Regions from separate parts of the Kitasatospora sp. NPDC043949 genome, predicted to be linked through region 3. Evidence: riboswitches for the same ligand, from Rfam matches in the RefSeq annotation. Region 3 holds a riboswitch; each other region holds the start of a gene.
What was found. Region 3 has a riboswitch for cobalamin ahead of metE (5-methyltetrahydropteroyltriglutamate--homocysteine S-methyltransferase). Riboswitches for the same ligand answer to the same signal wherever they lie in the genome.
Positions count from the first base shown of each region.

Region 1 (10,132 bases), on a different contig from region 3:
CGGCGACGTCGGAGTGCAGGTCCACCTCCTCGACGGTCCAGGTGTTCTTGATCGCGTCCCGGTACCGGTCGTAGAACGACGGGTAGCGCATCGGGCGCAGGGTCAGCTCGAAGCCGGGGTCGAGCAGCATCTTCTCGCGGTCGGGGGTGCTCACTGGCAGGCCTCGCAGGACTCGGGGTTCTCCAGGGAGCAGGCCAGCGCGGCCTCCTCCTCCGGGGTGAGGGTCGGGGTGTTCACGGGCACGGGCGCGGACGAGGACGCGGGCGCGGGCGCGGCGGCGCGGGCGGTACCGGAGGCGGCCTGGGCGATCCGGGTCGCCGGGCGCGAGCGCAGGTAGTAGGTGGTCTTGAGACCGACCTTCCACGCGTAGGCGTACATCGAGCTGAGCTTGCCGATGGTCGGCGCCGCCATGAACAGGTTCAGCGACTGGCTCTGGTCGAGGTACGGCATGCGGGCCGCGGCCAGGTCGATCAGCGCGCGCTGGGGCAGCTCCCAGGCGGTGCGGTACAGCGAGCGGACCTCGGCGGGCAGCCAGCCCAGCTCCTGGACGGAGCCGTTGGCCTCGCGCAGGGCGTCGCGGGTCTGCTGGTCCCAGACGCCGAGCTCCTTGAGCTCGCGCACCAGGTACGGGTTGACCTGGAGGAACTCGCCGGACAGCGTCTCGCGCTTGAACAGGTTGGAGACCTGCGGCTCGATGCACTCGTAGACGCCGGCGATGGACGCGATGGTCGCGGTCGGCGCGATGGCCAGCAGCAGCGAGTTGCGCAGGCCGGTCTCGGCGATGCGGGCGCGCAGCGCGGTCCAGCGGTCGGCCCACTGCGGGGCGGCCGTCGGGAAGTGGTCGATGTGCAGCTCGCCGCGGGCGGCGCGGGTCTCGCCGTAGGCCTCGTGGCGGCCCAGCTGCTCGGCCAGGTCGGCGGAGCGCTCGTACGCGGTGAGCATGATGCGCTCGGCGATGAGGGTGGACAGCCGCGCGGCCTCGGCGGAGTCGAAGTCGATCCGCAGCTTGAAGAAGACGTCCTGGAGGCCCATCACGCCGAGGCCGACCGGGCGCCAGCGGGAGTTGGAGGTGCCGGCCTCGGTGGTCGGGTAGAAGTTGATGTCCACCACGCGGTCGAGGAACGTCACGGCGGTGCGGACGGTGGCGTCGAGGCGCTCCCAGTCCATGGCGCCGAGCAGGTCGTCGACGGAGGCCCCCGGGGCGACGTGGGCGCCGAGGTTGACCGAGCCGAGGTTGCAGACGGCGGTCTCGGAGTCGTCCGTGACCTCCAGGATCTCGGTGCACAGGTTCGAGGAGTGCACCGTGCGGCCGGGCAGCGCGGTCTGGTTGGCGGCGCGGTTGGAGGCGTCCTTGAAGGTCATCCAGCCGTTGCCGGTCTGCGCCAGGGTGCGCATCATCCGGGCGTACAGGGTCTGCGCGGGGATGGTGCGCACGGCCTTGCCGGCCAGCTCGGCCTTGCGGTAGGCCTCGTCGAAGTCGGAGCCCCACAGGTCGACGAGCTCGGGCACGTCGGCGGGGGAGAACAGCGACCAGTCCTCGTTGGCGTTGACCCGGCGCATGAACTCGTCCGGGATCCAGTGCGCCAGGTTGAGGTTGTGGGTGCGCCGCGCCTCCTCGCCGGTGTTGTCGCGGAGCTCCAGGAACTCCTCGATGTCGGCGTGCCAGGTCTCCAGGTAGACGCAGGCCGCGCCCTTGCGGCGGCCGCCCTGGTTGACGGCGGCGACCGAGGAGTCGAGGGTGCGCAGGAACGGGACGATGCCGTTGGACTTGCCGTTGGTGCCGCGGATCAGGCTGCCGCGCGAGCGGATGCGCGAGTAGGACAGGCCGATGCCGCCGGCGTGCTTGGACAGCCGGGCGATCTGCGCGTAGCGGTTGTAGATCGAGTCCAGGTTGTCCAGCGGGGAGTCGAGCAGGTAGCAGCTCGACATCTGCGGGTGCCGGGTGCCGGAGTTGAACAGGGTCGGCGAGGAGGTCAGGTACTCCAGCCGGCTCATCAGGCCGTACAGCTCGGCGACCTCCCGCACCGACTGCTCGCTGTCGCCGACCGCCAGGCCGCAGGCGACGCGGAGCAGGAAGTGCTGCGGGGTCTCGATGACCTTGCGGGTGATCGGGTGGCGCAGCAGGTAGCGGGACTGCACGGTGCGCAGGCCGAAGTACTCGAAGCGGTCGTCGCCGTGCGCGTCGATCAGCGCGTCCAGGGCGGCGGCGTGCTTGGTGACGAAGGCGGCGGTGGTGTCGCCGATCAGGCCCTCGGCGTGGCCGACGGCGATCGAGGCGGCGAAGGAGCGCGAGCCCTGGCTGTTCGCCTCGTCGACGATCTCCAGGGCGAGCAGCCGGGCGGCCAGCTTCGAGTACTGGGGGTCCTCGGCGATCATCGACGCGGCGGCGTCCACGGCCAGCCCGCGCAGCTCGGCGAAGTCCGAGCCGGCGTGGCGGCCACGCAGCGCGGCGGCGGCGACATGGCCGGGGTCCACCTGGGGGAGATCGACGCTGCGGTCGGTGAGCAGCCGAAGGAGCGCGCCGCCGGGGTCGGAGACCGTCGGGTCGGTGGGGGCGGGGCCGGTGCCCTGGGCGGGCAGGGTGGCTGAGGCAGCGGTGGTCAAGGCGCTCTCTCCTGGCGGCGATCGGCGGCGGTGATCGGGGGGTACCGGGCCGTTCGGGGCAGGGGAGCACGGCACGTACGCAGGAAGCGTCGCGCGACGGTGGCGTCCCCGGCCCGCCCGCGAGGCCCGGAAGGTAGTTCTCGTGCTGGCGCGGCCTCTGCGGGAGGGCCCGTGCGCACACCGTCGGCAGGTACTCGGACTCGCGGGGCGGCTACTGGTAGCCGCCCGCTCACCGCTGCGGGGCAGTCCCGGATTCGCACCGGGTTCCCCTGCATCGACAGCAGGATTGAGCATACATCTAGTGGTGTCTCTCTGATGCGACCCCACATGTAGTACGGCGCGGTGTGTCGGAGCGATAACCGGTGGTGCCGGGAGGGGGCGGGTCGTGGCCTTGGGGCGCCTCGGATCCGGGCTTCCGGCGCCCTGATTCCGGGCTTCCGGCGCCCTGATTCCGGGCCCCGGCGTCCTGGTTTCGATACGGAACGGTCACCGGGCGGACCGGTTGCCGCGGGCATGCCCTACGATCTGGGCGCATGAGCGAGCGAAGCGCCGAGGGGCGCGTTTCGCGAAGCGATCATCGAGCGAAGCGAGGGGGCGCGTGAGCGACGGAACTGGCGCACCCGGGCAGGGTCCGCAGGGAACGCCTCCCACCGGGCCGGGGGACGCGCACGGTCAGCAGCCGCCGGTGGTGCCCGGTCCGGTGTTGCCGCCGAGCGGGGGCTTCGGGCCGCCGCCGGCCTCGTACGGGCCTCCGGTGCCGCCCGCGCAGCCGGTGGCGCAGCCCGGTCCGCCGGGGCAGCCTCCGCTGCCGCAGCCGGGACCGCCAGGGCAGCAGCTGCCGCCGCAGTGGCAGCCGAACCCCCAGGCGCACCCCCAGCCGCATCCCCAGGCACACCCCCAGCCGCATCCGCAGTCGTACCCGCAGCCCCAGGCGCCGCAGCGCGCCGAGCCGAACTGGGAGGCGCTGGCCGACCGCAACGCGGCGGACGGCAAGCGCCGCCGCCGACTGCGGGCCCTCGGCGTGGCGGTCGCGGTCGTCCTGGTCGGCGGCCTGATCGCGGGCGGGGCGGTGCTGCTGACGAAGGGCGGCGGCGACAAGCCGGTCGCCGGGCCGATCGCCTCGGCCTCCAACCGGCCGTCCTCCGCCGCATCGGGTGCCGCCCGGAGTGCCGCGCCGAGTGCCGCCGCAACCCCGGGCGGGAACCCGTCCGGCACCCCGGGCGGAGCGCCGGACGACCCGTCGAAGCCGATCTGGGAGGCCGCCACCGACCCGGCGCCGCAGGACGCGGGGGCACTGTTCTCCGCGCTCCAGGTGACGGTCAACGGTGCCACCTGGAACCGGACCTTCGTCTCGCTGGACTCGCCCTGCTGGGACGGGAACTCGACGACCGGCGGGCTCGGCAAGGTCCTCGGTGACCAGGGCTGCCAGAAGGTGCTCCGGGCGACCTACGTCTCCGGCGACAGCGCGGTGACCGTCGGCGTCGCGGTCTTCGACCACAAGATCCAGGCCGAGACTTCGATGAAGAGCTACACCGGCCACCTCAAGGGCGCCGTCGCGCCGGGCGCGCCGGCCTTCTGCGCCACTCCGGGCTGCACCAACACGCACAACACCCTGGGCCGGTACGCCTACTTCACGGTCGAGGGCTCGGCGAAGGGCGGCGACACCGCCGACGCCACCGCCACCGCGGCGGCCGTCGGCTTCGGCGAGCACGTGAAGGGCCAGCTGCTCCAGCGCGCCAAGGCCGCGTCCGCGGCCGCGCCGGGTGCGCCGGGGGCCGCCGCGGCCGGCTGATCCGCCGTGGCACCCCGGCCCCGGCGGGTTCGCTCGCCGGTGCCGGGGGAGTGTGGCAGGCTCTCGGGGCAGTCATTCGCACGAGTGTTCCGGTTGTGTCCGCCTGGGCCGGTGCCGGCGAGCAACCGGAGGAGCGGTCCGTGGCCCTGCCCAGAGCCCTGCGCGGCAGGCCCGCCGTCCTGGCCGCGGCCGGGGTCGTGGTCGCCGCGGGCGCCGTGGCGCTGTTGCAGCGTGACGGCCGGGCCGACGGCGAACGGCCCGCCCGCGTCCCGGTGACGGTCGGCCTCCCCGGCCGCACCCTGCCGCCGGAGGTCGGCCGGGACCTGCTCGCCCGGGATCCGCAGGCCTCGCCGAACGCCCGGGCCGTCCAGCAGCTGCTCGCCGACCTGGAGGGCCGGGCCCGCACCGGGCAGAGCGGCGGGACGGTGATCGGCCAGCACGTCGAGGCGCACAACGAGCGCAACAACCCCGAGTACGGCGACTACCGCGGCACCAAGCAGGTCGGCTACTACTACAAGAAGGCCGCCGACCTCACCGGCAAGCTGCCCGGCTTCGTCGAGACCGACCTCGGCCCCGGCTACGGCCAGACCGGCTGGGGCGTCGGCGACCCGCGCTCCTACTCGGCCGGCCGGTGGCCCACCTGCCGGGCCGGCTGGCAGTACACCGACGACGCCGTCGACCTGCTCTCCGCCGTCTGGTCCGGTCACCCGCGCGCCGACGACGGCAGCTACGGCACGGCCGGCGTCCAGCACAACTGCGACGGCACCACCACCGAACTGCCCGACAACGGCGGGGGGCCGGCCGGGATCGTCGGCATGTCCTTCCACCAGCCCTACCCGGGTTCGGACGTCAAGTCCTTCGAGCAGGTGCTCTGTTCGAACTCTCCGGCCGCCAAGGACAAGGGCTGGTTCGGCCGGGTCGTCGACAGCGCGCACGACACCCCCGAGTACCGCGCGCTGATGACCGACCTGTCCTACCTGGCCGACCACCTGGAGTACCTGGCCGCCCACGACGTGCCGGTGCTGCTGCGCCCGTACCACGAGATGAACGTGCAGGACTGTTCCCGCAGGTTCTGGTGGTCGGGCCAGAAGCCGGCCGACTACCAGGCGCTGTGGCGGATCACCTACCGCTACCTGGTGGAGACCAGGGGCCTGCACAACCTGCTGTTCGTCTGGACGCCGGTGTCCTGGGACGGAGCCCCCGGCGCGGACCCGTGGGACTACTACCCGGGCTCGCAGTACGTCGACGTGGTCGGGGTGGACGACTACAGCGGCAGCCCCGCGCACCCGATCGGCACCGGCGAGGTGTGGACCAAGCGGTACTACGACGGGCTCGCCGGCTACGGCAAGCCGCGGATCCTGGCCGAGTCCTTCGCCGTCCCGGTCAACTCCCGCCAGCCGGAAACGCTGCGGCGCACGCCCTGGACGATCTGGACGGTCTGGGGGCAGTCGCTCACCTCGGACAACCTGACGCCGGAACAGCCGCGCAACGCCAGCGCGGACGTCAACGCCACCTACCACAGCCCGCTGGCGCTCACCGGCGGCGCCGGGCCGTTCGGCGCGAACGTCGACTGGGGCGGCCTGCACGTTCGTTGAGCCGGTCCGCAGGGTCGTCGAGCCGCCCCCGCGCGTCCGCCGAGCCGGTCGCCGTGAGGTGCGCTACACCACCGAATTCCGTTGAACGGCCGGAATACCGTGTCCGTTGTGCCGTGTGGCATCCTGTGGCGGCGAAGCCGAGGGGCTGACGCCGGGACGGGCCCGGCGGGGCGGGGGTGCGGGATGGGACAGGCGCGTGCGATGCGCGCGGCCGGCGGCATCGCCGTCGGCTGGGGCGTGGTGCTGCTGGCTTGGGCGGCGTACAACTGCTTCGGCCAGGTCGGGTTCGCGACCTACGTCAAAGGCATCTTCTACTACGGCGGCACCTCGGTGGACGCCGAGACCGGCAGCCTCAACTACGGCCTGATCTACCTGCTTTCGGGAATCCTGCTGCTGCGCGGGCGCAGCTGGGCGCTCGGGGTGGCGGCCGGCGTCGCACTGGTCGAGGGGTACAACCGGGTGCGCAGCCTGACCGGCGCGCTCCTGGACAAGCCGCAGCGGGAGTGGTTCACCAGCACCATCGAGGGCGGGCTCAAGCTCGCGACCTTCGCGCTCGGCGTGGCCGTCACCGCGGCGCTGATCCTGCTGCTGGCCCGGCTGAAGTGGCGGGAGCCGCGGGCGCCGGAGGCCGCCGCGGCGTCGGGCGGCCAGGTGCACTGGTCGCTGCTGCAGACGATCCCGGCCGAGCCGGCCCCGGGCCCGCAGCCGTACCAGCAGCCGCCGTTCCAGCACCAGCACCAGCACCAGTCCGCCTGGCCGCAGCCGCAGCCGCAGCCGCAGCCGCAGGCCGCCTGGCCACCGCAGCCGCCCTTCCAACAGCAGCCGCAGCCCGCGTGGCCGCAGCAGCCCCCGGCCTCGCAGCCGCAGTCGCAGCCCGCTGCCTGGCCGCAGTCGGCGCCGGCCCAGCCGGCCCAGCCTTCGCAGCCGTCACAGCCGGTGCCGTACGCGCAGCAGCCCGCCCAGCCGGCCCCGCACCCGTCGACGCTCGCCCAGCAGCCGTGGCCCGCCGCGCCGCCGGTGACGCCCGGTCCGGTCGCCCCCGGTCCGGTCGTCTCCCCGGCCGACCGCCCGCCGGCCGACCGCCCGCCGCAGGCCTGAACCTCCGCAGCCCCGGACCGCTCGCGAACGACCCGGCTCCCGCACGGGATCGGCCCGACACCAGACGAGGAGCGACTTTCGCCATGCCATCGACATCCCCCGCACGGACGGTGCTCACCACGTCCCGCGAGGCCGCCCGGCTCGCCGAGCGACAGATGTCGTGGAAGCCCCGGGTCCTCCCGTTCTACTTCTCCTTCACGGTCATCTTCGCCTTCTCGGTCTGGGCCTACGTGCCCAACCCCACCCCGCTCGGCTGGACGATCACCATCCTGTGGGGGATGCCGGTGTTCGGCGTCCTGATCGGCTTCCAGGGCGTGCTGATGGTCCGCCGCCGGCTGCGCCAGGTGAGCCGGATGACGCCGGCCGTGCCGGTCGAGGACGACTTCCTGATCGTGCTGGTGCCGACCATCGGCCGCCACGACACCTATCCGGCGCTGGAGCGCTCGGTGCTCTCGTACGTCGAGCACCTGCCGGCCTACTTCCCGTGGATGCGGGTGGACGTCCTCACCGAGGAGGGCTGCGCGGCCGCCGAGAAGATCGACGGTCTGGCCGCCCGCAACCCGCTGATCCGGGTGGTGACCGTGCCGAAGGCCTACGAGACGGCCAACGGCACCAAGTTCAAGGCCCGCGCCAACCACTACTCGCACGAGCTGCGGATCGAGGAGGGCGAGGCCGAGGACGACGTCTGGGTGCTGCACATGGACGACGACACCGGCGTCGGCCCGGACACCGCCGCCGCCGTCGCGCAGTTCGTCAACCGGCAGCGCCGGGCCGGGGACGACGCCAAGCACATGGCGCAGGGCATCCTGACGTACCCGCGGGAGAACGCCGTCTCCACCTTCACCTGGCTCGCCGACGCGATCCGCCCGGCCGACGACATCGCCCGCTTCCGCGCGATGACCGGCACCGGCACCCCGATCGCCGGCGTGCACGGCGAACTGCTCCTGATGCGCTCCTCGGTGGAGGCCACCATCGGCTGGGACTTCGGCCCGAAGACCATCGTCGAGGACGCCCAGATGGCGCTGAACTTCTGCCAGCGCTACCCGGGCCGCAGCGACTGGTTCAACGGGCGCTGCTACGGCGCCTCGCCGGCCGGGGTCAAGGACTTCCTCAAGCAGCGCGAGCGCTGGGCCTGGGGCCTGGTCGCGCTCTGCTTCAACAGGACGATCCCGCTGCGGTACCGGCTGTTCATCGGGATGGGCATGGTCAGTTGGGTGCTCGGCCCGCTCCAGCACGTCGGCCTGGTGCTGCTGGTCGCCTGGTTCACCGGCACCTGGAACACCTCCCCGGTCACCCAGTCCGTGGTGCTGGTCTGGTCGATCAACTTCGCCTACGTCATCTGGACGTACTGGGAGGGCCTGCGCCTGAACGTCGTCGCCTCGGCGAACCACCGGCGCAAGTGGTGGGAGCCGATCGTCGTGGTGGCGGCCATCCCGCTGTTCTCCTTCCTGGAGGGCTGGGGCGGCCTGCGCGGGCTGGTCAAGTTCCTCAAGGGCGAGGAGAACAAGTTCGTCGTCATCGCCAAGCCGGCCTGATCGGAGGTCACCGCTGTGAAGCGCCCCGCCATCTTCATCCTGCCGACCGTGGTGGTCGCCATCACCGTCGCCGTCCCGGTGGTCTGGGGGGACCACCCGCTCAAGTTCGTCCACCAGCGCCCGACCGCCGTGCACTGGGCCGGCTCCGCGACCGAGCAGGGACGGGTCTGGGGCTTCGGCAAGGACGCGCCGCCGGTCGAGGACACCGGCCCCAGGGTGGCCCGCCCGTGGGCCGAGGGCAGCCCCGAGTGGGGTGTGCAGGTGTACTGGCTGGACGATCCGGCGGACCCGGACAACTTCGTCCAGGGCAAGGTCGACCGCATCGTCAAGTACGTCGTCGGGCTGAACGCCAACTCCCTGTCGGTGACCTTCCCGTACTACACGACGGGCACCAGGTCGAACGCCGTCGCCGCCCGGCCGACCACCCCCACCCCGGAGCGGCTGGCCCTGCTGCTGGACGCCGCCCACCGGGCGGGCCTGCGCACCACCATCCGTCCGATCATGGACGAGGACGTCTTCGACTACCTCAACACCCTCAAGTGGCGCGGCAACATCGCACCGACCGACCGGGACGCCTGGTTCGCCAGCTACGCCGCCTTCCTGACGCCCTACCTGAAGACCGCCCAGGAGCACTCCGCGGCCGAGGTCACCATCGGCACCGAGTTCAACTCGCTGGAGGGCGACCCGCGGTGGCCCGGTCTCATCGACCAGGCGCGGAAGACCTTCCACGGCGAGCTGGTGTACGACGCGAACTTCGACAACTGGTCCAAGGGCCCGATAGCGGTACCGGCGGACGGCACGGGCGTGGACGCCTATCCGCCGGCCAAGTCGGCCGGTGACGACGCCCCGGTCGCCGACCTGAGGGCCAGCTGGAACGCCTGGCTCGACAAGCGCGGCAGCGGTCCGCAGCCGACCACCAAGCTCACCGAGGTGGGCATCCCGGCGCAGAAGGGCGCCTACAAGACGCCCGGCGAGTACTACAAGAAGACCGAGCTGAACGAGACCGTCCAGGCGACCTGGTTCACCGCGGTCTGCCAGGTGGCGCAGGAGCGCAAGCTGCGCGGGCTGTACTTCTGGTCGCTGTACTTCGGCATCGACCCGAACCTGCCGACCAACCAGGACACCCCGCGGATGGACTACGCCGGGCGCCCGGCCTCCGAGCAGGCGATCCGCGACTGCTTCGCGCAGACCTACGAACTGCCGCCGTCCTAGGCTCCGGTCAGGGCGCGGTCCGGCCGGGCTTGGCCGAACTCGGCCGGCCCGTGGGCTTGGTGGTGGTCGGCGTCGTGGCCGTCGGAGTCGGCGTGGGTGTGGGCGTCGGTGTCGAGGTCGGCGTCGGGGCGGCCGTGGGCGGCCCCGACGGCGGTCCGGTCAGTCCGTCCGCGATCTGCTGCTCCAGCCACGGCGTCACGAACCGCATGCCGGCCGGAGTGAGGTGCACCCCGTCGTTGGCGGGGGTGACCCAGTGGCCGTCGCGGTCCTTCCACGCGCAGGTCTCGTACGGGCAG
Region 1 is NZ_JBWKEQ010000059.1:9,865-19,996, reverse strand. It holds gene AC07AL_RS33090 (ribonucleotide-diphosphate reductase subunit beta) at 1-130, opposite strand, end outside; gene AC07AL_RS33085 (ribonucleoside-diphosphate reductase subunit alpha) at 151-2,580, opposite strand; cobalamin riboswitch at 2,773-2,898, opposite strand; gene AC07AL_RS33080 (hypothetical protein) at 3,203-4,396, shown strand; gene AC07AL_RS33075 (glycoside hydrolase family 26 protein) at 4,537-5,991, shown strand; gene AC07AL_RS33070 (hypothetical protein) at 6,175-7,089, shown strand; gene AC07AL_RS33065 (glycosyltransferase family 2 protein) at 7,173-8,624, shown strand; gene AC07AL_RS33060 (glycoside hydrolase family 113) at 8,640-9,836, shown strand; gene AC07AL_RS33055 (SGNH/GDSL hydrolase family protein) at 9,844-10,132, opposite strand, start outside.
Region 1: another riboswitch for cobalamin. It lies ahead of AC07AL_RS33085 (ribonucleoside-diphosphate reductase subunit alpha); the one in region 3 lies ahead of metE (5-methyltetrahydropteroyltriglutamate--homocysteine S-methyltransferase).

Region 2 (10,132 bases), on a different contig from region 3:
GAGCGCGGCGACCGTGCGGTCACCGTGCAGCGGCTGGCCGAGCTGGCGGAGTTCTACGGCGTCCCGGTGCAGGAGCTGCTGCCCGGCGGCACCCCCGGCGGCGCGGCCGAGCCGCCGCCGCGCCTGGTGCTCGACCTGGAGAGACTGACCCAGGTCCCGTCCGAGAAGGCCGGCCCGCTGCAGCGCTACGCGGCGACGATCCAGAGCCAGCGCGGCGACTACAACGGCAAGGTGCTGTCGATCCGCCAGGACGACCTGCGCACCCTGGCGGTCATCTACGACCAGTCGCCGTCGATCCTCACCGAGCAGCTGATCTCCTGGGGCGTGCTGAACCCCGACGCGCGCCGCGCGGTGCGCGAGGAGGAGGCGAGCTGACGCTCGCCGCACCGACTCCCGCCGGCTCGGTCCGCGGTCCGGGCCACGCCCCGGGCCGTGCAGAAACGTCACGGCGCGGCACCCCGCATCCCGGGGGCCGCGCCGTCGCGCGTCCACGGCCGGCTCAGCAGACCGTCCCCAGGCTGTAGCCGGGCTGCGCCGCCACGCCGTCCAGCCGCACCGGCCCGGCAGCCGGCGCCCAGTCCTGCCCGCCGCTCGACCAGGCCCAGGAGGCCGGCAGGAAGTGCTCGTCGGCGGCTCCGCCACGGGCGCCGCCCGCCGCCACCGAGCCCTGCGAGCCGTGCAGCACCGCCACCCCCGGCAGCTCCAGCGCCAATCCGGCGCACAGCACCGCGCAGACCAGCTCCAGGTCCTCGTCGTTGATCCGGACCACGCCGTCCTCCCACTGCAGCACCCGGGCCGCCGCGGTCAGCCGCCCGCCCGGCGCGTCCACCCGCAGCCGCAGCTCGTACACCCCGGCGCCCGCGCCGACCAGCATCCGGCGGAACACCTCGGCGCCGCGCTGGCGGGCGGCGCGCACCCAGCGGGCGTGCTCCTCGTCGACCTCGCCCGCGGCCCCGGACAGGCCGCCGTCCAGCAGCAGGTCGGCGTGGCAGAGCGTCAGCCCGTTCTCCCGGGCCCGGACCAGGCGCGGCACGAAATCCCCGGCCAGTTCCTCGCCCTGATAGGCCAACAGCTGGGTCTGCAACGGCGGATTGACCAGGTAGCGGTCGCGGGCGAGCGGCTCGGCCGGGTCCAGCCCGTGCAGCACGCAGAACTCCGCGAAGTCCTGCGGGTGGAACATCCGGGCCCGCACGGTGTCGAAGCGCTCCAGGGCGTCGGCCAGCAGCTCGGCGGTCTCGGCCAGGTAGTGCTCGTGGTCGGCGGCGTTCGACAGCCCCCAGGCACGGGCCCGGGCGAAGTCGGCCGCGCTGGTCAGGATCCCGATGACGAATACCTGCTCGGCCCCCTCGACCCGCCGCCGCTGGTGCGGCGCCCGCACCGTGGGTCGCGGGCCGCCGGCGGTGCAGTCGGAGTTGCGGCGGGCGCGGCCGTTGCGGCTCATGCGCCCACCTCGCTGCGCTCGGCACGGGCCTGCGCCCCTGCGCGCCTCTCGGTGGTTCGCTCGCTGCGCTCGCTCACGGGATGGCTCCTGGCATCGACGGGTACCGTCGGCGGGTGACGGTCAGCGGCCGGCTCGCCGCTGACCGTCTATCTCCCCATCCGCGCGCGCCGCACACGTACGGCGTGTCACAGGAATGTAACCGACGGTAAGACGATGTGATTCACGCCGTCCGCGGCACCCGGGCGAGCTGGCGGGACTGCGCGACCAGGCGGCCGGACTCGTCCCAGACCTCGGCGTCCTCCTCGAAGTACCCGCCGGCCACGTTGCGGGTGGCGTGGGTGACCCGCAGCCAGCCCGGGACCGGCCTGGCCCGCAGGTGGACGGTCAGTTCGACGGTCGGGGCCCACCCGGGCAGGCCCAGGTCGAAGGTCACCGGCGGCAGCGCGTCGGCGACCAGCAGGAGCAGCAGCGGGTCGGGATCGCGGCCGTCGGCGAGCCGGAACCAGCCCTGGATCCGCCCGTTGCCGGACGGCTGCCCGAGCGCCCAGCCGATGGTGGCCGGGTCCAGCCGCAGGTCGAAGCGCTCCAGCAGCTCGGCCTGGGCGATCAGCTCCCGGGGCGCGTGCTCGACGCCGACGCACTGGTCCGGCGGCGGCAGCTGCGGCGGCACGGCGCTGGTGCGCACCTCGCCGTCGGCGGTGGAGAGGTCGCCGTGGCTGGCGACCACCCGCAGCCGCTCCACGCCGTCCTGGCTGAGCGAGGCGGTGCCGGTGGAGAGCCCGCGGCCGGTGCGCAGCACCTCGGTGCGGACGGTGGCCGGGCCGGGCGTGGAGGCGGACAGGTAGTAACCACTGATCGACACCGGGTCGGGGTGGTCGCCGTGCTCCAGCGACAGCGCGTGTCCGGCGACGGCGAGCAGCAGCCCGCCGTTGACCCCGCCGCCGATCTGCCAGCCGGCACCGAGTTCGGCCTCGTAGCGGCCGGGCTCGTCAGGGTGCCGGGTCAGGGCGATGCCCTGGTCGAACTCGCTGCGGGTCGCGGTGGTCATGGGGGTGGCCTGCCCTTCACTGCGGGTTTCCGAACGCCAAGTTACTGGCGAGTAGGGCACCACCTTACGCCGCCCGGGTGAAACGCGCGACGGCCGCCGGACCCGGAATCCGGGTCCAGCGGCCGTTCTGCGGGTCTCACCACCGCCGGTGGTCGGGACCTACCGGCGGATGCTCGGCTTCAGCTCCAGGAAGCGGGCGAGCAGGCCGTTGACGAAGGCCGGGGAGTCGTCCGTGGAGAACTCCTTGGCGATCTCCACGGCCTCGTCCAGGACGACCGCGTCCGGGACGCCGTCCTCCCAGATCAGCTCGTAGGCGCCGAGCCGCAGGACGTTGCGGTCCACGATCGGCATCCGGTCGAGGGTCCAGCCCACCGCGTACTGCGAGATCAGGTCGTCGATCCGGCGAGCGTGCTGGACGTACCCCTCGATCAGCTCCATGGTGTACTCGCCGACCTGCGGGGTGCCCTCGTCGGGCTTCGGCTCGCGGGCGCGGGCCACCCAGTCCGCGAGGACCCGCTGCGGGTCGACCCCGCGGTGGTCGGCCTCGAAGAGGATCTGGAAGGCCCGGGTGCGGGCCTTGCTACGTGCGGCCGACACGGACTTACTTCACCCGGCCGAGGTAGCTGCCGTCGCGGGTGTCGACCTTGATCTTCTCACCGGTGACGATGAAGAGCGGCACGGCGATCTCGGCACCGGTCTCCAGCGTGGCCGGCTTGGAGCCGCCGGTGGAGCGGTCGCCCTGGACGCCCGGCTCGGTGTGGGAGATCAGCAGCTCGACGGAGGCCGGGAGCTCGATGTACAGCGGGGAGCCCTCGTACATGGCGACCAGGGCCTCGAAGCCCTCCAGCAGGTACTTGGAGGCGTCGCCGACGACGGCCGGCTCGACCACGATCTGGTCGTAGGTGTCCGTGTCCATGAACACGAAGTTCTCGCCGTCCTTGTACGAGAACTGCATGCCGCGCTTGTCGACGTTGGCGGTCTCGACCTTGGTGCCGGCGTTGAAGGTCTTGTCGACGACCTTGCCGGTCAGGACCTCCTTGAGCTTCGTGCGCACGAAGGCCGGGCCCTTGCCGGGCTTGACGTGCTGGAACTCGACGACGGACCAGAGCTTGCCGCCCTCCAGCTTGAGGACCATGCCGTTCTTGAGATCGTTCGTGGAAGCCACGGGCGCACTTACTCCTGGATATAGCTGTCAAGGAACCAAGGCTTGCGTCCTGCCGCCGACGGCCGACGGGCGGCCGCGGTCACAGGGCGAGGAGCTCCTTGGTGGTGATGGTGAGCAGCTCGGGCCCGCCCTCCTCTGGGGGACGCACCACGAGCGTGTCCTCGATCCGGACACCGCCCTTGCCCGGGAGGTGGACCCCTGGGCCGACGGTGACCGGCACGCGGCTGTCCAGTTTACCCATGTCCGACGGACCGAGGCGCGGCGCCTCCCGGATCTCCAGCCCGATGCCGTGGCCCACCGGGTGCGGGGAGGTCTCGGTGTGGCCGGCCGCCTCCAGGATCTGCCGCGCGGCCCGGTCGGGCACGTACTGCTCCACGCCCGGCCCGAGTGCCTCCCGGGCGGCCCGCTGGGCCCGGAACACCAACCGGTGCAGCTCCACCTGCCAGGGCGCGGGCGCGGCGCCGATCACGAAGGTCCGGGCGGTGGAGACGCCGTAGCCCCGGTACTGGGCGCCCATCACCACGGTGAGGAAGTCGCCCTCCTCCACCCGGCGGTCGGTCGGCTGGTGGGCGGGCTGGCCGGAGTGGCTGCCGGTGCCGACGGACACCGGGTAGGCCGCCCGGTCCGCGCCGTGGTCGATCATCCGGCGTTCCAGCTCCATCGCCAGGTGCCGTTCGGTGCGGCCGACCAGGATCGACTCCAGCAGTTCGCCGAGCGCCTGGTCGGCGATCTCGGCGGCGATCCGCAGGTCGGCGATCTCGTGCTCGTCCTTGACCACCCGCAGCCGCTCGACCACCTGCCCCAGGTCGGCCAGCCGGGCCCCCTCCGCCAGGCCCGCCACCGCGCGGTGGCGGCTGACGGTCAGGTCGTGCTCCTCCACCGCCAGGTCCGCCACGCCCAGTCGCACGGCGGCGGCGGCCGCCGCCAGGGCGGTGTCCGCCGAGGCCGCCACCGGTACCTGGGTGACGTCCGGCGCGATCAGGTGTTCCCCGGTGTCGTCCGCCGGCAGATCGTCCGGCACTGCCAGCAGCACCCGCTCCCGGGTCAGCAGCAGCGTCGCCCCGCAGGGCGCGCAGCCCGTCAGATACCGCACGTTCGCCGCCCGGGTGATCAGCGCCGCATCGGCCCCGGCCGCACTGCAGTGCTCCCTCACCCGCTCCCGCCGACCCGCGTACGCATCAGACATGCGTCGAGCCTACGAACCCCCACTCCGATCCGCCCGCCGAGCACCCCCGACAGGGCGCGCCCCCACCCCCGCACGCCCCCTCCGTGGTCGCTACGCCCCCTCCGGGTCGATCAGGCCGCGGCGGTAGGCGGGGACCAGGTTCTGGGGGACGAGCAGTTCGCGGCCGTTGAGGGTGATCGGGACGAGCTTCGGGGCCTTGCCCTTCCACTGGGCCCGGCGGTGCCGGGTGTTGCTGCGGGACGTCTTGCGCTTGGGGACGGCCATCGGGGGCTCCTTGTCGGGTGGTGACGGTGGTGGCGGTGGTGACGGTGGTCCGGTTACCGGGTGGTGCCGGCGGCGTACGGGAGGAGGGCCATCTCGCGGGCGTTCTTGACGGCCCTGGCCACGGCGCGCTGCTGCTGGACGGTGAGCCGGGTGACGCGGCGGCTCCGGATCTTGCCGCGGTCGGAGACGAAGCGCCGCAGCAGGTCGGTGTCCTTGTAGTCGATGTACTCGATGCCGGCCGTGAACAACGGGTTCGGCCGGGCCTTGGGCGGGTTCGGTCGCTTACGCACAGTGACGGCTCCTCAGTGAACGGGGTCGAGCAGGTCCCGGAAGGCGTCCGGCAGGGCCTTCCAGCCGGGTTCGCCCGCCGCGAGTTCGGCGTCGGTGAGCAGACAGGAGTCGAGCAGCCCGGTGACGCCGTCGACGTCGAGGCCCTCCGCGGTGAAGCTGAGCTGCTGCACCCGGTCGCCGTGCAGAGGGTGCCAGTCGAGGGCGGCGGCGGCCCGGCGGGCGGGCGGGTAGAGCTCCCAGGCGGCGTCGGGCAGGGAGGTGAGCCAGGGGCCGCACTCCTCGACGGCGAGGTTGGCCCCGGCGGCGTCCCAGGCGAGCATCAGGTCGGGCCGGTTGGCCAGCCAGAAGCGGCCGCGGCTGCGCTGGGCGGCGGGGACGAGCAGTTCCAGCGCCCGGTGCAGCCGCTCGGGGTGCAGCGGGCGTCGGCGCTCCCAGACCAGCGTGGTGACGCCGGCCTCGTCGCTCTCCTGCGGGAGCAGCGCGATCGCCGGGTTGACCCGGTCGCGGGCGGCGGCGACGTCGAAGCCGCCGAGGGCGGCCCGGGTGAGCGCCCCGGTGCCGAGCCGGACGACCCGGGCGGTGGGGTGGAGCTGGCGGAGCAACGCGAGCCCGGGCGCGTGCGCCGTCGCGCGCGGGACGGCGAGGGTGGTGGCGTACTCGACCTGGTGGGCGAGCGCCTCCGCGCGGGTCCGCTGGTCCTGGACGGCGGTGTGCTCGCCGTGCTCCACCAGGTCGTCGGAGACGGAGAGTTCGCCGATCAGCCGGTCCGGGTCGACGGCCGTGACCACGCCCGCGAGTTCGACGGCGTCCTCCAGGTGGCGGCCGTCCGCCTCTCCCCCGGCGATCACCTCGACGGCCGGGTGCGGGTCGCTACCGCCCCACAGTTCGACGATCGCGAGCCCGTACCGGCCTTCGTCGGCGATCCGCAGCAGTCGCGGCAGCAGGTCCTCGCGCAGGGCGCAGCAGGGGCAGTCGTTCACCAGCGGGACGTCGGCGGCGTCGAACCCGCCTCCCGCGTCGCGCAGTTCACGGTGGACGACGCCCTGCGAGGCCTCCCGCAGGTCATGGTGGAGGACCACCGCGTCCACCGCTGCCGCCGCCAACTCCCGGACGGCGGCGCGGCGTTCGTCGGCGTGCAGTCCGGCGACGACCACCACGGGCAGTTTGATCCCGTCCACGCCGCTCACCAGCTGGCCTTGCGGACGCCGGGCAGGTGGCCGGCGTGGGCGTGAACGCGGAGGTTGACCCGGGAGAGGCCGAAGGCGCGCAGGTAGCCACGGGGGCGGCCGTCGACGGCGTCGCGGTTGCGGATCCGGGTGGCGCTGGCGTCGCGAGGCTGGCGGGCGAGTTCGGCCTGGGCGTCCGCGCGTTCGGCGGGGGCGGTGCCGGGGTGGGCGATGATCCGCTTGAGCTCGGCGCGGCGCTCGGCGTACCGGGCCACGACGGCGCGGCGCTGCTCGTTCTTGGCGATCTTGCTCTGCTTGGCCATCAGACCTTCCCCCCTCGGGCGCGGATGCGGGCGACGGCGGCCTCGATGCCGATCGTGTCGATGGTGCGGATGCCCTTGGCGCTGAGGGTGAGCCGGACGTACCGGCCCTCACCGGGCAGCCAGTAGCGCTTGTGCTGGATGTTGGGGTCGAAGCGACGGCGGGTGCGGCGGTGCGAGTGCGAGATCGCGTTGCCGAATCCGGGTTGGCGGCCGGTGAGTTGGCAGTGGGCGGACATGGGTGCTCCCTGGCGTCCGGGAATGGGCGGGACGGAGCTCACGTTACACCAGATGAAAATGACTTCCATTTCGGTGTACGGTTTCGCCTCAGCCCCGAACACCCCGCCAACCCGGGAGGACACCCATGGCCCGCAGCGAACTGCGCCCCGTCATCAAGCTCCGCTCCACCGCCGACACCGGCTACACGTACGTGACCCGCAAGAACCGCCGCAACGACCCGGACCGGATGGTCCTGCGCAAGTACGACCCGGTCGCGCGCCGGCACGTCGACTTCCGCGAAGAGCGCTGAACCCCGCCCGCCCGACGACCGGCACCGGCCCGCAGCGACGAAACGGCGCCTCCCCCGGGATCCCGGGGGAGGCGCCGTCGCTGATCGCTGCCGTCGCTGATCGCAGCCGTCGCTACTCGGCGGCCACCCAGCGCTTCTCCACCCGGGCCAGCTTCCAGTAGGCGATCGCCGCGGCCCAGACCACCACGAACAGCCCGGCGATCGCGTAGCCGACGTTGTCCAGCGAGATGCCCGCGATCCAGCCGGTGACCGGGTCGGTCAGATCGAGCTTCTCGTGCAGCACGCCGACCAGTTCGATGGTGCCGATGACGAAGGCCACCGCGATCGACAGCCCAGTGATCGTCAGGTTGTAGTACACCTTCCGGACCGGGTTCGCGAAGGCCCACTGGTACGCGAAGTTCATGAACGTCCCGTCCAGGGTGTCGAACAGGCTCATCCCGGCCGCGAACAGCAGCGGCAGGCAGACGATCGCGTACCAGGGCAGCCCGGCCGCCGCGCCCGACCCGGCCATCACCATCAGGGTGACCTCGGTCGCGGTGTCGAAGCCCAGCCCCAGCACCATGCCCACCGGGAACATCTGCCCGGGCCGGGTGATCGACCGGGTCGCCCGGTTCAGCACCCGGGCCATGAAGCCGCGCGAGTTGAGGTGCTCCTCCAGCTGCGCCTCGTCGTACGACCCGGCCCGCATCGCCCGGAACACCTTCAGTATGCCGAGCAGCGCGGCCAGGTTGAGCGCGCCGATCAGGTAGAGGAACGCGCCGGAGGCCGTCGTGCCGACCATCCCGAGCCACTTGTGGGTGGTCGAGTCGTCGTCCATCAGCGTGCTGGCCAGCTGCGCGCCGCCCGCCACCAGGGCGGCCATCAGCACCACCATCGAGGAGTGCCCGAGGGCGAACCAGAAGCCGACCGAGACCGGCCGCTTGCCGTCCGCCATCAGCTTGCGGGTGGTGTTGTCGATCACCGCGATGTGGTCGGCGTCGAAGGCGTGCCGCATGCCGAGGGTGTACGCGGTGATCCCGAGGCCCACCCCGAAGACCTGGGTGCCGACCGCGTAGTTGTGGGGCGCGACCAGGAAGACGAGCGTCCCGAAGGCCACCACGTGCATGGCCAGGATCACCCCCATCAGCCCGGCCGTGCGGACGGTGTCCTCGCGCTTCCAGCGGAACGTGGGCAGCACGGACGGTGTCGCCGGCGCCTCGGCGGCGGCGGTTTCGGGCAGGGTCATTCGGGTCACGCTCCAGCACCTCGTGGAAACACTTCGTGAGATGCCGTGGCCGGTCTCCTGGCTTACGGGGGTCCCGTACCCGCCTTCCCAGGTGCGCGAGGCTCCCAGTGGCGTCGTGGGTACGGACGTCTCTCCATCGTCGACGATCACGATGGCCCGATCACAGTGGCGAGGGCCGCTCCGGACTGGGACCCCTGAGGATCCGTCACCGGTCTTCCCGAGCACCACGGCGGGGAACACCGTAGGGGCCAGGACCCACCCTTGCAAGGCTGCGCACCTGCGCAGGTGTCCAGGATCACAGGCCCCCTCCTGCAACAATGTGCGCATGCATCTCGTACCGGCCGACCGCGCGGGCCACCGCACCATCGACGGACACCGGGTCTGCGAGGCCATCGCCGCGATCGGCGACCCCGCGCACGTCCGCACCTGGGCCGAGCGGTTCTCCCTGCTCGCCGACCCCGGGCGGCTCGCCCTCCTGCTCGCCCTCCACCGGGCCGGCCCGCTCGCCGTCTCCGACCTCGCCGTCGCCACCGGCATGCGCGACCCCGCCGTGTCCCAGGCCCTGCGGCTGCTCCGCACCGCGGGCGTGGTCACCGGGGACAAGGACGGGCGGATCGTGCGCTACCGGCTCGTGGACGAGGCCCTGCGCCCCCTCCTCGACGCGTGCGCCGCCGCCGAACACCACGAGCCCAGCGCGGCCGTCGTCTGACCGGCTCCTCCGGAGGACGCGCCGGGGCCCGGCCGGAGCAACCCTCGAACGCGGTCAGGCCGCCTGGCAGGCGGGGCACCAGAAGAGGTTGCGCGCGGCGTGCTGCTCCGTCCGGACCTCGGTGCCACAGACCAGGCAGGGCATCGCGGCCCGCCGGTAGACGTACACCTCGCCGCCGTGGTCGTCGACGCGCGGCGGGCGGCCCATCGCCTCGGGGGTGTGCTCGGGGCGGACGGTGTCGATCCGGCCCGCGCCGACGCCCTCGTGCATCAGGGCGACCAGGTCGGCCCAGATCGCGTCCCACTCGCCCCGGGTGAGGTCGCGGCCGGCGCGGTGCGGGTTGATCCCGTGGCGGAACAGCACCTCGGCCCGGTAGACGTTGCCCACCCCGGCCAGCACCTTCTGGTCCATCAGCAGCGCGGCGACGGTCGTCCGGCTGGCCGATATCCGGCGCCAGGCGGCCTGCGGGTCGGCGTCGGCGCGCAGCGGGTCGGGGCCCAGCCGGGCGGCGACGGCGGCCTTCTCCGCTCCGGTGACCAGCGCGCAGGTGTTGGGGCCGCGCAGGTCCGCGTAGCCGTCGTCGTTGGCCAGCCGCAGCCGGACCAGGCCGACCGGCTCGGGCGCGGGCCCGGTACCGAAGGCGAAGCCGCCGTAGAGGCCGAGGTGGACGTGCACCCAGGCGCCCTCCTCGAAGCCGAGGAACAGGTGCTTGCCGACGGCTTCGGCCGCGGTGAGCAGCTGCCCGTCGATGGCCTTGGCCTCGTCGGCGAACCGGCCCTGCGGGCTGG
Region 2 is NZ_JBWKEQ010000018.1:60,996-71,127, reverse strand. It holds gene bldD (transcriptional regulator BldD) at 1-375, shown strand, start outside; gene AC07AL_RS17255 (hypothetical protein) at 500-1,441, opposite strand; gene AC07AL_RS17250 (thioesterase family protein) at 1,662-2,489, opposite strand; gene nusB (transcription antitermination factor NusB) at 2,649-3,086, opposite strand; gene efp (elongation factor P) at 3,091-3,654, opposite strand; gene AC07AL_RS17235 (M24 family metallopeptidase) at 3,734-4,840, opposite strand; gene rpmF (50S ribosomal protein L32) at 4,931-5,104, opposite strand; gene rpsR (30S ribosomal protein S18) at 5,158-5,394, opposite strand; gene AC07AL_RS17220 (CobW family GTP-binding protein) at 5,407-6,573, opposite strand; gene rpsN (30S ribosomal protein S14) at 6,579-6,884, opposite strand; gene rpmB (50S ribosomal protein L28) at 6,884-7,120, opposite strand; gene rpmG (50S ribosomal protein L33) at 7,246-7,410, shown strand; gene nicT (Nickel transporter NicT) at 7,523-8,635, opposite strand; cobalamin riboswitch at 8,666-8,879, opposite strand; gene AC07AL_RS17195 (ArsR/SmtB family transcription factor) at 8,961-9,344, shown strand; gene AC07AL_RS17190 (Fpg/Nei family DNA glycosylase) at 9,399-10,132, opposite strand, start outside.
Region 2: another riboswitch for cobalamin. It lies ahead of nicT (Nickel transporter NicT); the one in region 3 lies ahead of metE (5-methyltetrahydropteroyltriglutamate--homocysteine S-methyltransferase).

Region 3 (10,132 bases):
GCGGCCACCGTGGTCGTCGCGCGACGGCGCCGCCGCCGGGCCGAGTGATCCGGTGACCATGCCCGACAAACCCGACGCCGGCCCCCCGAAGCCCACCCCGAAGCCGAAGCCCACCCCCGGACGGGACGCCGGGAGCCGGCGCAGCCCCCGGAACCTGCACCCGCTGGCCTGGTGGACCTGGGCGCTCGCCCTGGCGACGGCGGCCAGCCGCACCACCAACCCGCTGCTGCTCCTGCTCGTCCTCGCCGTGCTCGGCTACGTGGTCACCGCCCGCCGGACCGAGGCCCCGTGGGCGCGCGGGTTCACCTACTACCTGTGGCTGGCTCTGACCGTGGTGGCGATCCGGGTGGTGTTCCGGTGCGTCTTCGCCACCGGCATCACCCCGCACGACCACCTGCTCTTCTCGCTCCCGCACCTGCCCACCCCCGCCTGGTACGCGGGCATCCAGATCGGCGGGCCGGTCTCCCTGGAGGCGACCCTCTCCGCCGCCTTCGACGGGCTGCGCCTGGCCTGCCTGATCTGCTGCATCGGCGCCGCCAACACCCTCGCCAACCCCAAGCGCGCCCTGCGCGTCCTGCCCGGCGCCCTATACGAGCTGGGCGTCGCCGTGACGGTGTCGCTCAGCGTCGCCCCGCAGCTGGTGCAGAGCGTCCAACGCGTCGCCCGGGCACGGCGGTTGCGCGCCGGGCAGCGGAAGGGCATCCGCGCGCTGCGCGGCATCGTCGTCCCGGTGCTGGAGGACGCGCTGGAGCGTTCGCTGCACCTGGCCGCCGCGATGGACTCGCGCGGCTACGGCCGCTCCGGCACCGCGACCCGCCGCTCCCGCCGCATCACCGGCGCCCTGATGCTGCTCGGCATGTGCGGCCTGTGCGCCGGGGTGTACGGGCTCCTGGACGGAACCGCCCCCGCTGCCCTGGGACTTCCCGCCTTCCTCGCGGGCGCCCTGCTCTGCGTGGCGGGGCTGATCCTCGGCGGCCGGCGCGTACGGCGCACCACCTACCGGCCGGACCGCTGGCGGGCCGCCGAGTGGGGCGTCGCGGGCTGCGGGGTGACCGCCGCCGTCCTGCTGTTCGCCACCGTCGGCTACGCCGCCACCGATCTCAACCCCTCGCTCTACCCGCTCAGTTGGCCGAGCCTGCCGCTCGTCCCGGTGCTCGCCCTGCTGCTGGCCGGCGCCGCCGGGGTCATCGCGCCTCCGCCCGGACGTACCCCGGAGCCCGGACGTACCCCGGAGCCCGCCGCCGGGACCCGCCGCACCGGCGCCGACCGCACGACCCCCGAGGTGAGCACGTGATCCGATTCGACCAGGTCGGCGTGGTGTACGACGGCGAGACCGCCCCCGTCCTGCGCGACGTCGACCTGCACATCCCGGAGGGCGAGCTCTGCCTGGTGGTCGGCCGCACCGGCGTCGGCAAGTCGACCCTGCTCGGCGCCGTCAACGGCCTCGTGCCGCACTTCACCGGCGGCACCCTGCGCGGCCGGGTGACCGTGGACGGCCGGGACACCGCGCACCACCCCCCTCGCGAACTGGCCGACGTGGTCGGCGTGGTGGGGCAGGACCCGCTGGCCGGCTTCACCACCGACACGGTGGAGGAGGAACTGGCCTACGTCATGGAGCAGTTGGCCGTCCCGCCGGAGGTGATGCGCAAGCGTGTCGAGGAGACCCTCGACCTGCTCGGCCTCGCCGACCTGCGCCACCGCGCCCTGCACGATCTCTCCGGCGGCCAGCAACAGCGCGTCGCCATCGGCTCGGTGCTCACCGCGCACCCGCGCGTCCTGGTCCTGGACGAACCGACCTCGGCGCTCGACCCGACCGCCGCCGAGGAGGTGCTCGCGGCCATCACCCGTCTGGTCCACGACCTCGGCGTCACCGTCCTGCTCGCCGAACACCGCCTGGAGCGGGTCGTCCAGTACGCCGACCGCGTCGCCTACCTGCCCGGCGACGGCACGGTCGTGCACGGGCCGCCCGCCGAGGTCTTCCGGCGCACCGCGATCGCGCCGCCGGTCGTCGACCTCGGGCGGCTGGCCGGGTGGCGGCCGCTGCCGCTCTCCGTCCGGGACGCCCGGCGCGCCGCCGCCCCGCTGCGGGAGCGGCTGAACGACGTGCCCGTTCCTCCGCCGCGCCGGGCAGCGGTGGCGGGGGAACGGGTGCTGGACGCCCGAGGGGTGGTCGTCCGGTACGGGCCGGTGGCCGCCGTCCGGGAGGTCGGGCTGGACCTGCGGGCCGGTGAGGTCACGGCGCTGATGGGGCGCAACGGCTCGGGCAAGTCCTCGCTCCTGTGGGCCCTCCAGGGCTCGGGCCCGCGACAGGGCGGCAGCGTGCAGGTCCTCGGAGCCGACGGCGGGCCGGCCGCGGACCCCAAGCGGCTCTCCGCGACCAGGGCCCGGCAGCTCGTCGGGCTCGTCCCGCAGACCCCGACCGACCTGCTGTACCTGGAGACGGTCGCCCAGGAACTCGCCCAGAGCGACCTGGAGGCCCGCCGCGCAGCCGGCTCGACCGTCGCCGGCCCGACCACAGCCGGCCCGACCGCGAGGCAGATCCTCGACCGGCTCGCCCCCGGGATCCCCGACGGCACCCACCCCCGGGACCTCTCCGAGGGCCAGAAGCTGGCCCTGGTCCTGGCGATCCAACTGGCCGCCGCGCCACGGGTGGTGCTGCTGGACGAACCCACCCGAGGGCTCGACTACCACGCGAAGGAGGCGCTCACCGGCATCGTGGACGCCCTCGCCGCCGAAGGCCGCACGGTCGTCGTCTCCACCCACGACGTCGAGTTCGTCGCCGCCGCCGCCGACCGGGTGGTGGTGATGGCCGAGGGCGAGATCGTCGCCGACGGCCCCACCGCCGAGGTCATCGTCGCCTCGCCCACCTTCGCCCCCCAGACCGCCAAGATCCTCGCCCCGCTGCCCTACCTGACCACCCGACAGGTCGCCGCCGCCCTCGCGCCCGCGCAGGCCGCCCGGTGAGCGCCGTCCGGATCCCCGGCCGGGCCCGCGTCGTCGCGGCCCTGGCCGCCTTCATCGGCCTGGTCGCCTTCACCTGGCCGTTCGTCGTCGCCCCCGGAAAGTTCGGCTCCTCCTACGCCCCGCCGCTGATCTTCGGCGCCCTGCTGGTCCTGGTGCTCGCCGTCGTCATCGCGGAGATCGCGGCCGGCGGCATCGACGCCAAGGCCCTCGCCATGCTCGGCGTCCTGTCCGCCGTCAACGCCGGGCTGCGCCCGCTCGGCGCCGGCACCGCCGGAGTGGAGACGGTCTTCTTCGTCCTCGTCCTGGCCGGCCGGGTCTTCGGCCCGGGCTTCGGGTTCACCCTCGGCTGCACCTCGCTGTTCGCCTCCGCGCTGCTCACCGGCGGCGTCGGCCCCTGGATGCCGTACCAGATGTTCGGCTGCGCGTTCGTCGGCATGCTCGCCGGGCTCCTGCCGAGAACCCGGCGGCGGCGCTGGGAGGTGGCGATGCTGGCCGCGTACGGGGCGTTCTCCGGGTACCTCTTCGGCTTCCTCCTCAACCTCTCCTTCTGGCCGTTCTCCACCGACCCGAACAGTTCCATCGCCTACCTGCCGGGGCTGCCCTTCACCGAGCAGTGGCACCGCTACCTGCTCTTCGACCTCGCCACCTCGCTCGGCTGGGACACCGGCCGTGCCGTCACCACCTTCACCGCCGTGCTCGTCGTCGGCCCGGCCGTCCTCACCGTCTTCCGCCGCGCGGCCCGCCGCGCCAACTTCGAGCCCATGGTGCGCTTCGAGGCCCCGGACGGTCGACGAGTCACCGCGAACGACACCGCGAACGACACCGCGAACGACACCGCGAACGGCTCCGCCATCGGCTCCGCGAGCGGCGAGGGAGTCTCACCATGCGGACGGATTCCGTGAATTCCGCGTCGGCCCCGGCGGTTTGCCCCTAAGCTGGCGACGCAGCTGGTTCGTCCTGCCCGCCAGGCAGGACGTCGCAAGAGGGAACCCGGTGGGAATCCGGGACTGCCCCGCAGCGGTGAGTGGGAACGACCGCCGTCATACGCACTGGACCCGGGACGGGTCTGGGAAGCGATGGCCAGTAGGTACCGGACGCCAACAGGCCCGGTGCGCCCACGAGTCCGAAGACCTGCCCGTTGCCCGCCCGCGGACCGTTCCGCGTGCGGATATCCCGGTGACCTCGTGGGCGGGTCGGCGACCATACCAGGCGGATCGGGCACACGCGTCGACGTGAGCCGCCGCCCGGTTCGTCATCCCTTCGCGCTCTCGTCCCGTCCCCGGGCACTTGAGGAGCCAGACTCGCGAAGGAGAGTCCCTTGACCACGAAGTCCGCAGCCGCGGCAACCAGGGCCACCGTGTACGGCTACCCCCGGCAGGGCCAGGGCCGGGAGCTGAAGAAGGCCATCGAGGGCTACTGGAAGGGCACGGTCACCGCCGACGCCCTGCGGGAGACGGCGGTCGGCCTGCGCCGGGAGAACTGGGCGCAGCTCGCCCAGGCCGGGGCCTCGGAAGTGCCCACCGGCGACTTCTCGCTCTACGACCACGTACTGGACACCACGGTCGCCGTCGGCGCGATCCCGGCCCGCCACCGGGCGGCCGTCGAGGCGGACGCGCTGGACGGCTACTTCGCCATGGCGCGCGGCACCCAGGAGGTCGCGCCGCTGGAGATGACCAAGTGGTTCGACGCCAACTACCACTACCTGGTGCCCGAACTCGGCCCGGACACCGTCTTCACCGCGAACCCGGCCAAGGCCGTCGGGGAGTTCCGGGAGGCGCTGGCGCTCGGCCACACCGCACGCCCCGTGCTGGTCGGCCCCCTCACCTACCTGCTGCTCGCCAAGCCCGCCCCCGGTGTCGCCGAGGACTTCCAGCCGATCACCCTGCTGGACCGGCTGCTGCCCGTCTACGCGCAGCTGCTGGCGGACCTGAAGGCGGCCGGCGCCGAGTGGGTGCAGCTGGACGAGCCCGCGCTGGTGCAGGACCGCACCCCGGCCGAGCTGAACGCCGCCGCCCGCGCCTACCGTGAGCTGGGCGGCCTGGCGGACCGTCCGAAGCTGCTGGTCGCGAGCTACTTCGACCGCCTGGGTGAGGCCCTGCCGGTGCTGGCCAAGGCCCCGGTCGAGGGCCTGGCGCTGGACTTCACGGGGCCCGCCGCGGCGAACCTGGATGATCTGGCCGCCGTCGGCGGGCTGCCCGGCAAGCGGCTGGTCGCCGGGGTGGTCGACGGGCGCAACATCTGGATCAACGACCTGGAGAAGTCGCTGGCCACCCTGGCGACCCTGCTGGGCCTCGCCGAGCGGGTCGACGTCGCGCCGTCCTGCTCCCTCCTGCACGTGCCGTTGGACGCCGCCGCCGAACGCGACGTCGACCCGCAGATCCTGCGCTGGCTCGCCTTCGCCAAGCAGAAGGCCAGGGAGGTGGCGCTGCTGGCCCGGGGCCTGCGCGAGGGCACGGGGGCGATCGCCGCCGACCTGGCCGCCAACCGCGCCGACCTCGCCTCGCGCGCCAACTCGCCGATCACCCACGACCCGGCGGTGCGCGCCCGTACCGCCGCCGTCACCGCCGACGACGCCCGCCGCGCCCAGGCCTACCCACAGCGGGCCGAGGCCCAGCGCGCCCGGCTCGGCCTGCCGCTGCTGCCGACCACCACGATCGGCTCGTTCCCGCAGACCTCCGAACTGCGGGTCGCGCGGGCCGACCTCACGGCGGGCCGGATCGACGCCCCGGCCTACCGGGAGCGCATCGAGGCGGAGGTCCGGGAGGTCATCGCCTTCCAGGAGAAGGCCGGACTGGACGTCCTGGTGCACGGCGAGCCCGAGCGCAACGACATGGTCCAGTACTTCGCCGAACAGCTCACCGGCTACCTCGCCACCCGGCACGGCTGGGTGCAGTCCTACGGCACCCGGTACGTGCGCCCGCCGGTCCTGGCCGGGGACATCTCCCGCCCGCACCCGATGACCGTCGACTGGTTCGGCTACGCGCAGGGCCTCACCGACCGCCCGGTCAAGGGCATGCTCACCGGCCCCGTCACGATGCTCGCCTGGTCCTTCGTCCGCGACGACCAGCCGCTCGGCGACACCGCCCGCCAGGTCGCCCTCGCCCTGCGCGACGAGGTCACCGACCTGGAGGCCGCCGGCGCGGCCGTCGTCCAGGTCGACGAGCCGGCCCTGCGCGAGACCCTGCCGCTGCGCGCCGCCGACCGCCCGGCGTACCTGGCGTGGGCGACCGAGTCCTTCCGCCTCGCCACCTCCGGGGTGCGGGCCGACACCCAGGTCCACACCCACATGTGCTACGCCGAGTTCGGCGCGATCATGACGGCGATCGACGAACTCGACGCGGACGTCATCTCGCTGGAGGCCACCCGCTCGCACATGGAGGTCGCCGGCGAACTCGCCGGGGTCGGCTACCCGCGCGAGGTCGGCCCGGGCGTCTGGGACATCCACTCCCCGCGCGTCCCGAGCACCGAGGAGGCCGTGGAACTGCTGCGCGCAGGCCTGGCCGCCATCCCCGCCGAGCGGCTCTGGGTCAACCCCGACTGCGGCCTGAAGACCCGCGGCTGGACGGAGACCCGCGCCTCGCTCGACAGCCTCGTCGGCGCCGCCCGCCACCTGCGCGCGGAGCTCGCCGGCTGACCCCCCGGTGACGCGACCCGGCCGGGCCCCGCACGCCGTGCGGCGCCCGGCCGGGTGGGCCCGGGACCGTCCCCGGGCGGGCTTCCGCAACGGCGGCCCGGCCCGTTTCACCCGGACCCGGGAAGCCCGAGGTTCTGGTAGATCTCCGTCGTCACCGTGGAGAAGTTCATGGTCATGAAATGCAGCCCGGGAACTCCCTCGGAGAGCAGGCGCCGGCACATTCCGGTGGCGTGATCGATACCGATCGACCGGACGGCCTTCGGGTTGTCCTGGTGCTTCAGCATGCTCTCGGAGAGATTATCGGGAATGGCGGCAGTGGTCAGTGTCGGAATCCTGCGAAGCGACCGGATACTGGTCACCGGCATAATCTCCGGAATGACCGGAACGGTGCATCCGGCCGATTCCAGCCGATCCCGGAAACGGAGGTAGCTGTCCACGTCGAAGAACATCTGGGTGATGGCGTAGTCGGCTCCCGCCCGGCACTTCTCGATGAAGTGCCTGATCTCGGAATCCCAGTCGGGGGACCTCGGGTGCAGGTCCGGGAACGCGGCCACGCCGACGCAGAAGTCGCCGGACTCCTTGATCAGCCGCACCAGGTCGGAGGCGTACTCCACCCCGTCGGCGTGGCGGTGCCAGGTGCCCAGCGGATCGCCCGGCGGGTCGCCGCGCAGCGCCAGGATGTTGCGAACTCCCTGGTCAGCGTAGTGGCCGAGGATGTTCCGCAGTTCGGCGACGCTGTGGCCGACTGCGGTCAGGTGGGCGGTCGGCGTGAGGGTGGTCTCCTGCGCGATGCGGCCGGTGACGTTCACCGTCCGCTCCCGTGTCGACCCGCCGGCACCGTAGGTCACGGAGACGAAGGTGGGGGACAGCGCTTCCAGGCGCCGGATCGCATTCCACAGGCCGACCTCCGCTTCGGCGCTCCGGGGCGGCATGAATTCGAAGGAATAGGAAAGCCTGCCGGTCGCGAGGAGTTCGCGGACGGAGGTCGCCCGATCCGTGCGCGTGGAGGGAATTCCGAGTGTCATGGCAGGAGGTTAACCAGCCGGGCTCGCGGTAGTCCTCAGGTGTCCACTCTGTGATACGAATTCTCTCGGTGGTACGAGTTGGGAGACGGGTGGGGCGGGCGGCACAATGGGCGCATGAAAAGACCTTCGCAGGTATTGTCGGGACTGCCCGGATGGGATCGGTGCGCGGTGATGGGAGTCGTGAACGTGACCCCCGACTCGTTCTCGGACGGCGGCCGCTGGCTGGACCCGGGGCGCGCGGTGGACCGTGGACTGCTGCTGGCCGAGCAGGGCGCGGACATCGTGGACGTCGGCGGGGAGTCGACCCGGCCGGGAGCGACCAGGGTGTCCGAGGAGGAGGAACTGCGCCGGGTCCTGCCGGTGGTGCGCTCGCTCACCGACAAGGGCGTCCTGGTCAGCATCGACACGATGCGGGCCCGGGTCGCCGAAGCGGCGGTGGAGGCTGGCGCCCGGATCATCAACGACGTCAGCGGGGGCCGGGCCGACGCGGGCATGGCCCGCGCCGCGGCCAGGGCCGGAGTGCCCTTCGTCGTCATGCACTGGCGCGGGCAGTCCGCCCACATGGACGAACTGGCCGCGTACGAGGACGTCGCGGCCGAGGTGATCCGCGAGGTCGCACGGCAGATGGACACGGTGGTGTCGGCCGGGGTCGACCCCGCCCAGGTCATCGTGGACCCGGGCCTCGGCTTCGCCAAACGCCGGCAGGACGACTGGGCGCTGCTGGCGTCACTGGACGCCTGGCGCGTACTGGGGCGCCCGCTCCTGGTGGCGGCCTCGCGCAAGCGCTTCCTGGGCGAGCTGCTGGCCGACCCGCGGACGGGCGAGGCCCGTCCGGCCCGTGAACGCGACGCGGCCACCGCGGCGGCCAGCGTCCTGGCCGCCGCGCAGGGCGCCTGGGCGGTGCGGGTACACGAGGTCCGTGACACCGCCGACGCCGTCCGGGTCGAGGCCGCGATCCGAACCAACCGGGTCTGAGAGAGGAAGTACGCGCCATGCCACGTCCGACCGGGCGGAAGATCTACGCCCACGCCAAGCTGCGCCGACTGCGCCGCGAGCACGGCATGAACCAGGTCGAGCTGGCGCGCGAGCTCGGCATCTCGACCAGCTACCTCAACCAGATCGAGCACAGCCAGCGCCCGCTGACCGCCGCCGTGCTGCTGCGGATCGCCGAGGTGCTCGGGGTCGACCCGGAGTTCTTCTCCGAGGCCGAGGAGGAACGCCTCGGCACCGACCTGCGCACCGCGCTCGCGGACGAGGCCTGTGGCGGAGCCGTGCCGACGGAGGAGATCGCGGAGGTGAGCCGGAACCACCCGGAGGTGGCACGGGCCCTGGTCGCGCTGCACCGCGGCTACCGCGAGGCGCTCGCGCGGGTCGTCGACCTCGGTGAGCCCGGCACCGGGGCGGGCATCCGCCCGGCCGAACCCCATGACGAGGTCAGGGACTTCTTCTACACCCATCACAACCACATCGCCGCCCTGGACGAGGCGGCGGAGCGGACCGCGCGGTGCCTGGCGACGACGACCGCGGGCCGCACCGCCGCCGCGCTGGCCGCCCGCCTCGGCGAGCGGCACGGGGTGCGGGTGCTGGACGCCGACCACCGGCGGCCCGGCGACCTGCGGCGCTACGACCCGGCGGCCGGCACGCTGCGGCTCTCACCGTGGCTGGCCGGCGGCCGGCGTGCCTTCCAACTCGCCACCCAACTGGCCCTGCTGGAGCACCGGCCGCTGCTCGACACGCTCGTGGCGGCGGCCGGGCCCGGCCTCACCTCACCCCAGGCCGCCGACCTGGCCAGGATCGGCCTGGCCAACTACTTCGCCGGCGCCCTGCTGATGCCGTACACCGCCTTCCACACGGCCGCCGAGGAGCTTCGGTACGACATCGAGCTGCTCCAGGCCCGCTTCGGGGTCGGGTTCGAGACGGTCTGCCACCGGCTGAGCACCCTCCAGCGTCCGGGCCGACGCGGCGTCCCGTTCTCCTTCCTGCGCGCCGACCGGGCGGGCAACATCTCCAAGCGCCAGTCCGCGACCGACTTCCACTTCTCCCGCCTGGGCGGCACCTGCCCGCTCTGGACGGTCTACGAGGCCTTCTCCGCGCCCGGCCGGATCCTCACCCAGGTCGCCGAGATGCCGGACGGGAAGCGCTACTTCTGGATCGCCCGCACCGTCTCCCACGGCGGCTTCGGGCACCGCGCACCGCGCAGCGAGTTCGCCGTCGCGCTCGGCTGCGAGCTGCGCCACGCCCACCGCCTCGTCTACGCCGAGGGCGTCGCGCTCGACGCTCCGGGAGCGGCGACCCCGATCGGGCTGGGCTGCCGGATCTGCGAGCGCCGCGACTGTGTCCAGCGCGCCCGCCCGCCGGCGGGCGGGCGCCTGGCGGTCGAGCCGGACCGCCGCAGCCGCGTTCCCTACGCCGTGCTCGGTGACAGCCCCGGCACCGGGCGCTGGCCGGGGCCGTCGTAGCAGGCGAGCGGGCGGATCAGGGAGTTGTGGGCGAGCTGTTCGGTGATGTG
Region 3 is NZ_JBWKEQ010000007.1:146,843-156,974, forward strand. It holds gene AC07AL_RS08720 (hypothetical protein) at 1-48, shown strand, start outside; gene AC07AL_RS08725 (CbiQ family ECF transporter T component) at 59-1,294, shown strand; gene AC07AL_RS08730 (ABC transporter ATP-binding protein) at 1,291-2,964, shown strand; gene AC07AL_RS08735 (ECF transporter S component) at 2,961-3,866, shown strand; cobalamin riboswitch at 3,909-4,105, shown strand; gene metE (5-methyltetrahydropteroyltriglutamate--homocysteine S-methyltransferase) at 4,283-6,598, shown strand; gene metF (methylenetetrahydrofolate reductase [NAD(P)H]) at 6,706-7,623, opposite strand; gene folP (dihydropteroate synthase) at 7,738-8,598, shown strand; gene AC07AL_RS08755 (short-chain fatty acyl-CoA regulator family protein) at 8,616-10,082, shown strand; gene AC07AL_RS08760 (bifunctional 2-methylcitrate synthase/citrate synthase) at 10,028-10,132, opposite strand, start outside.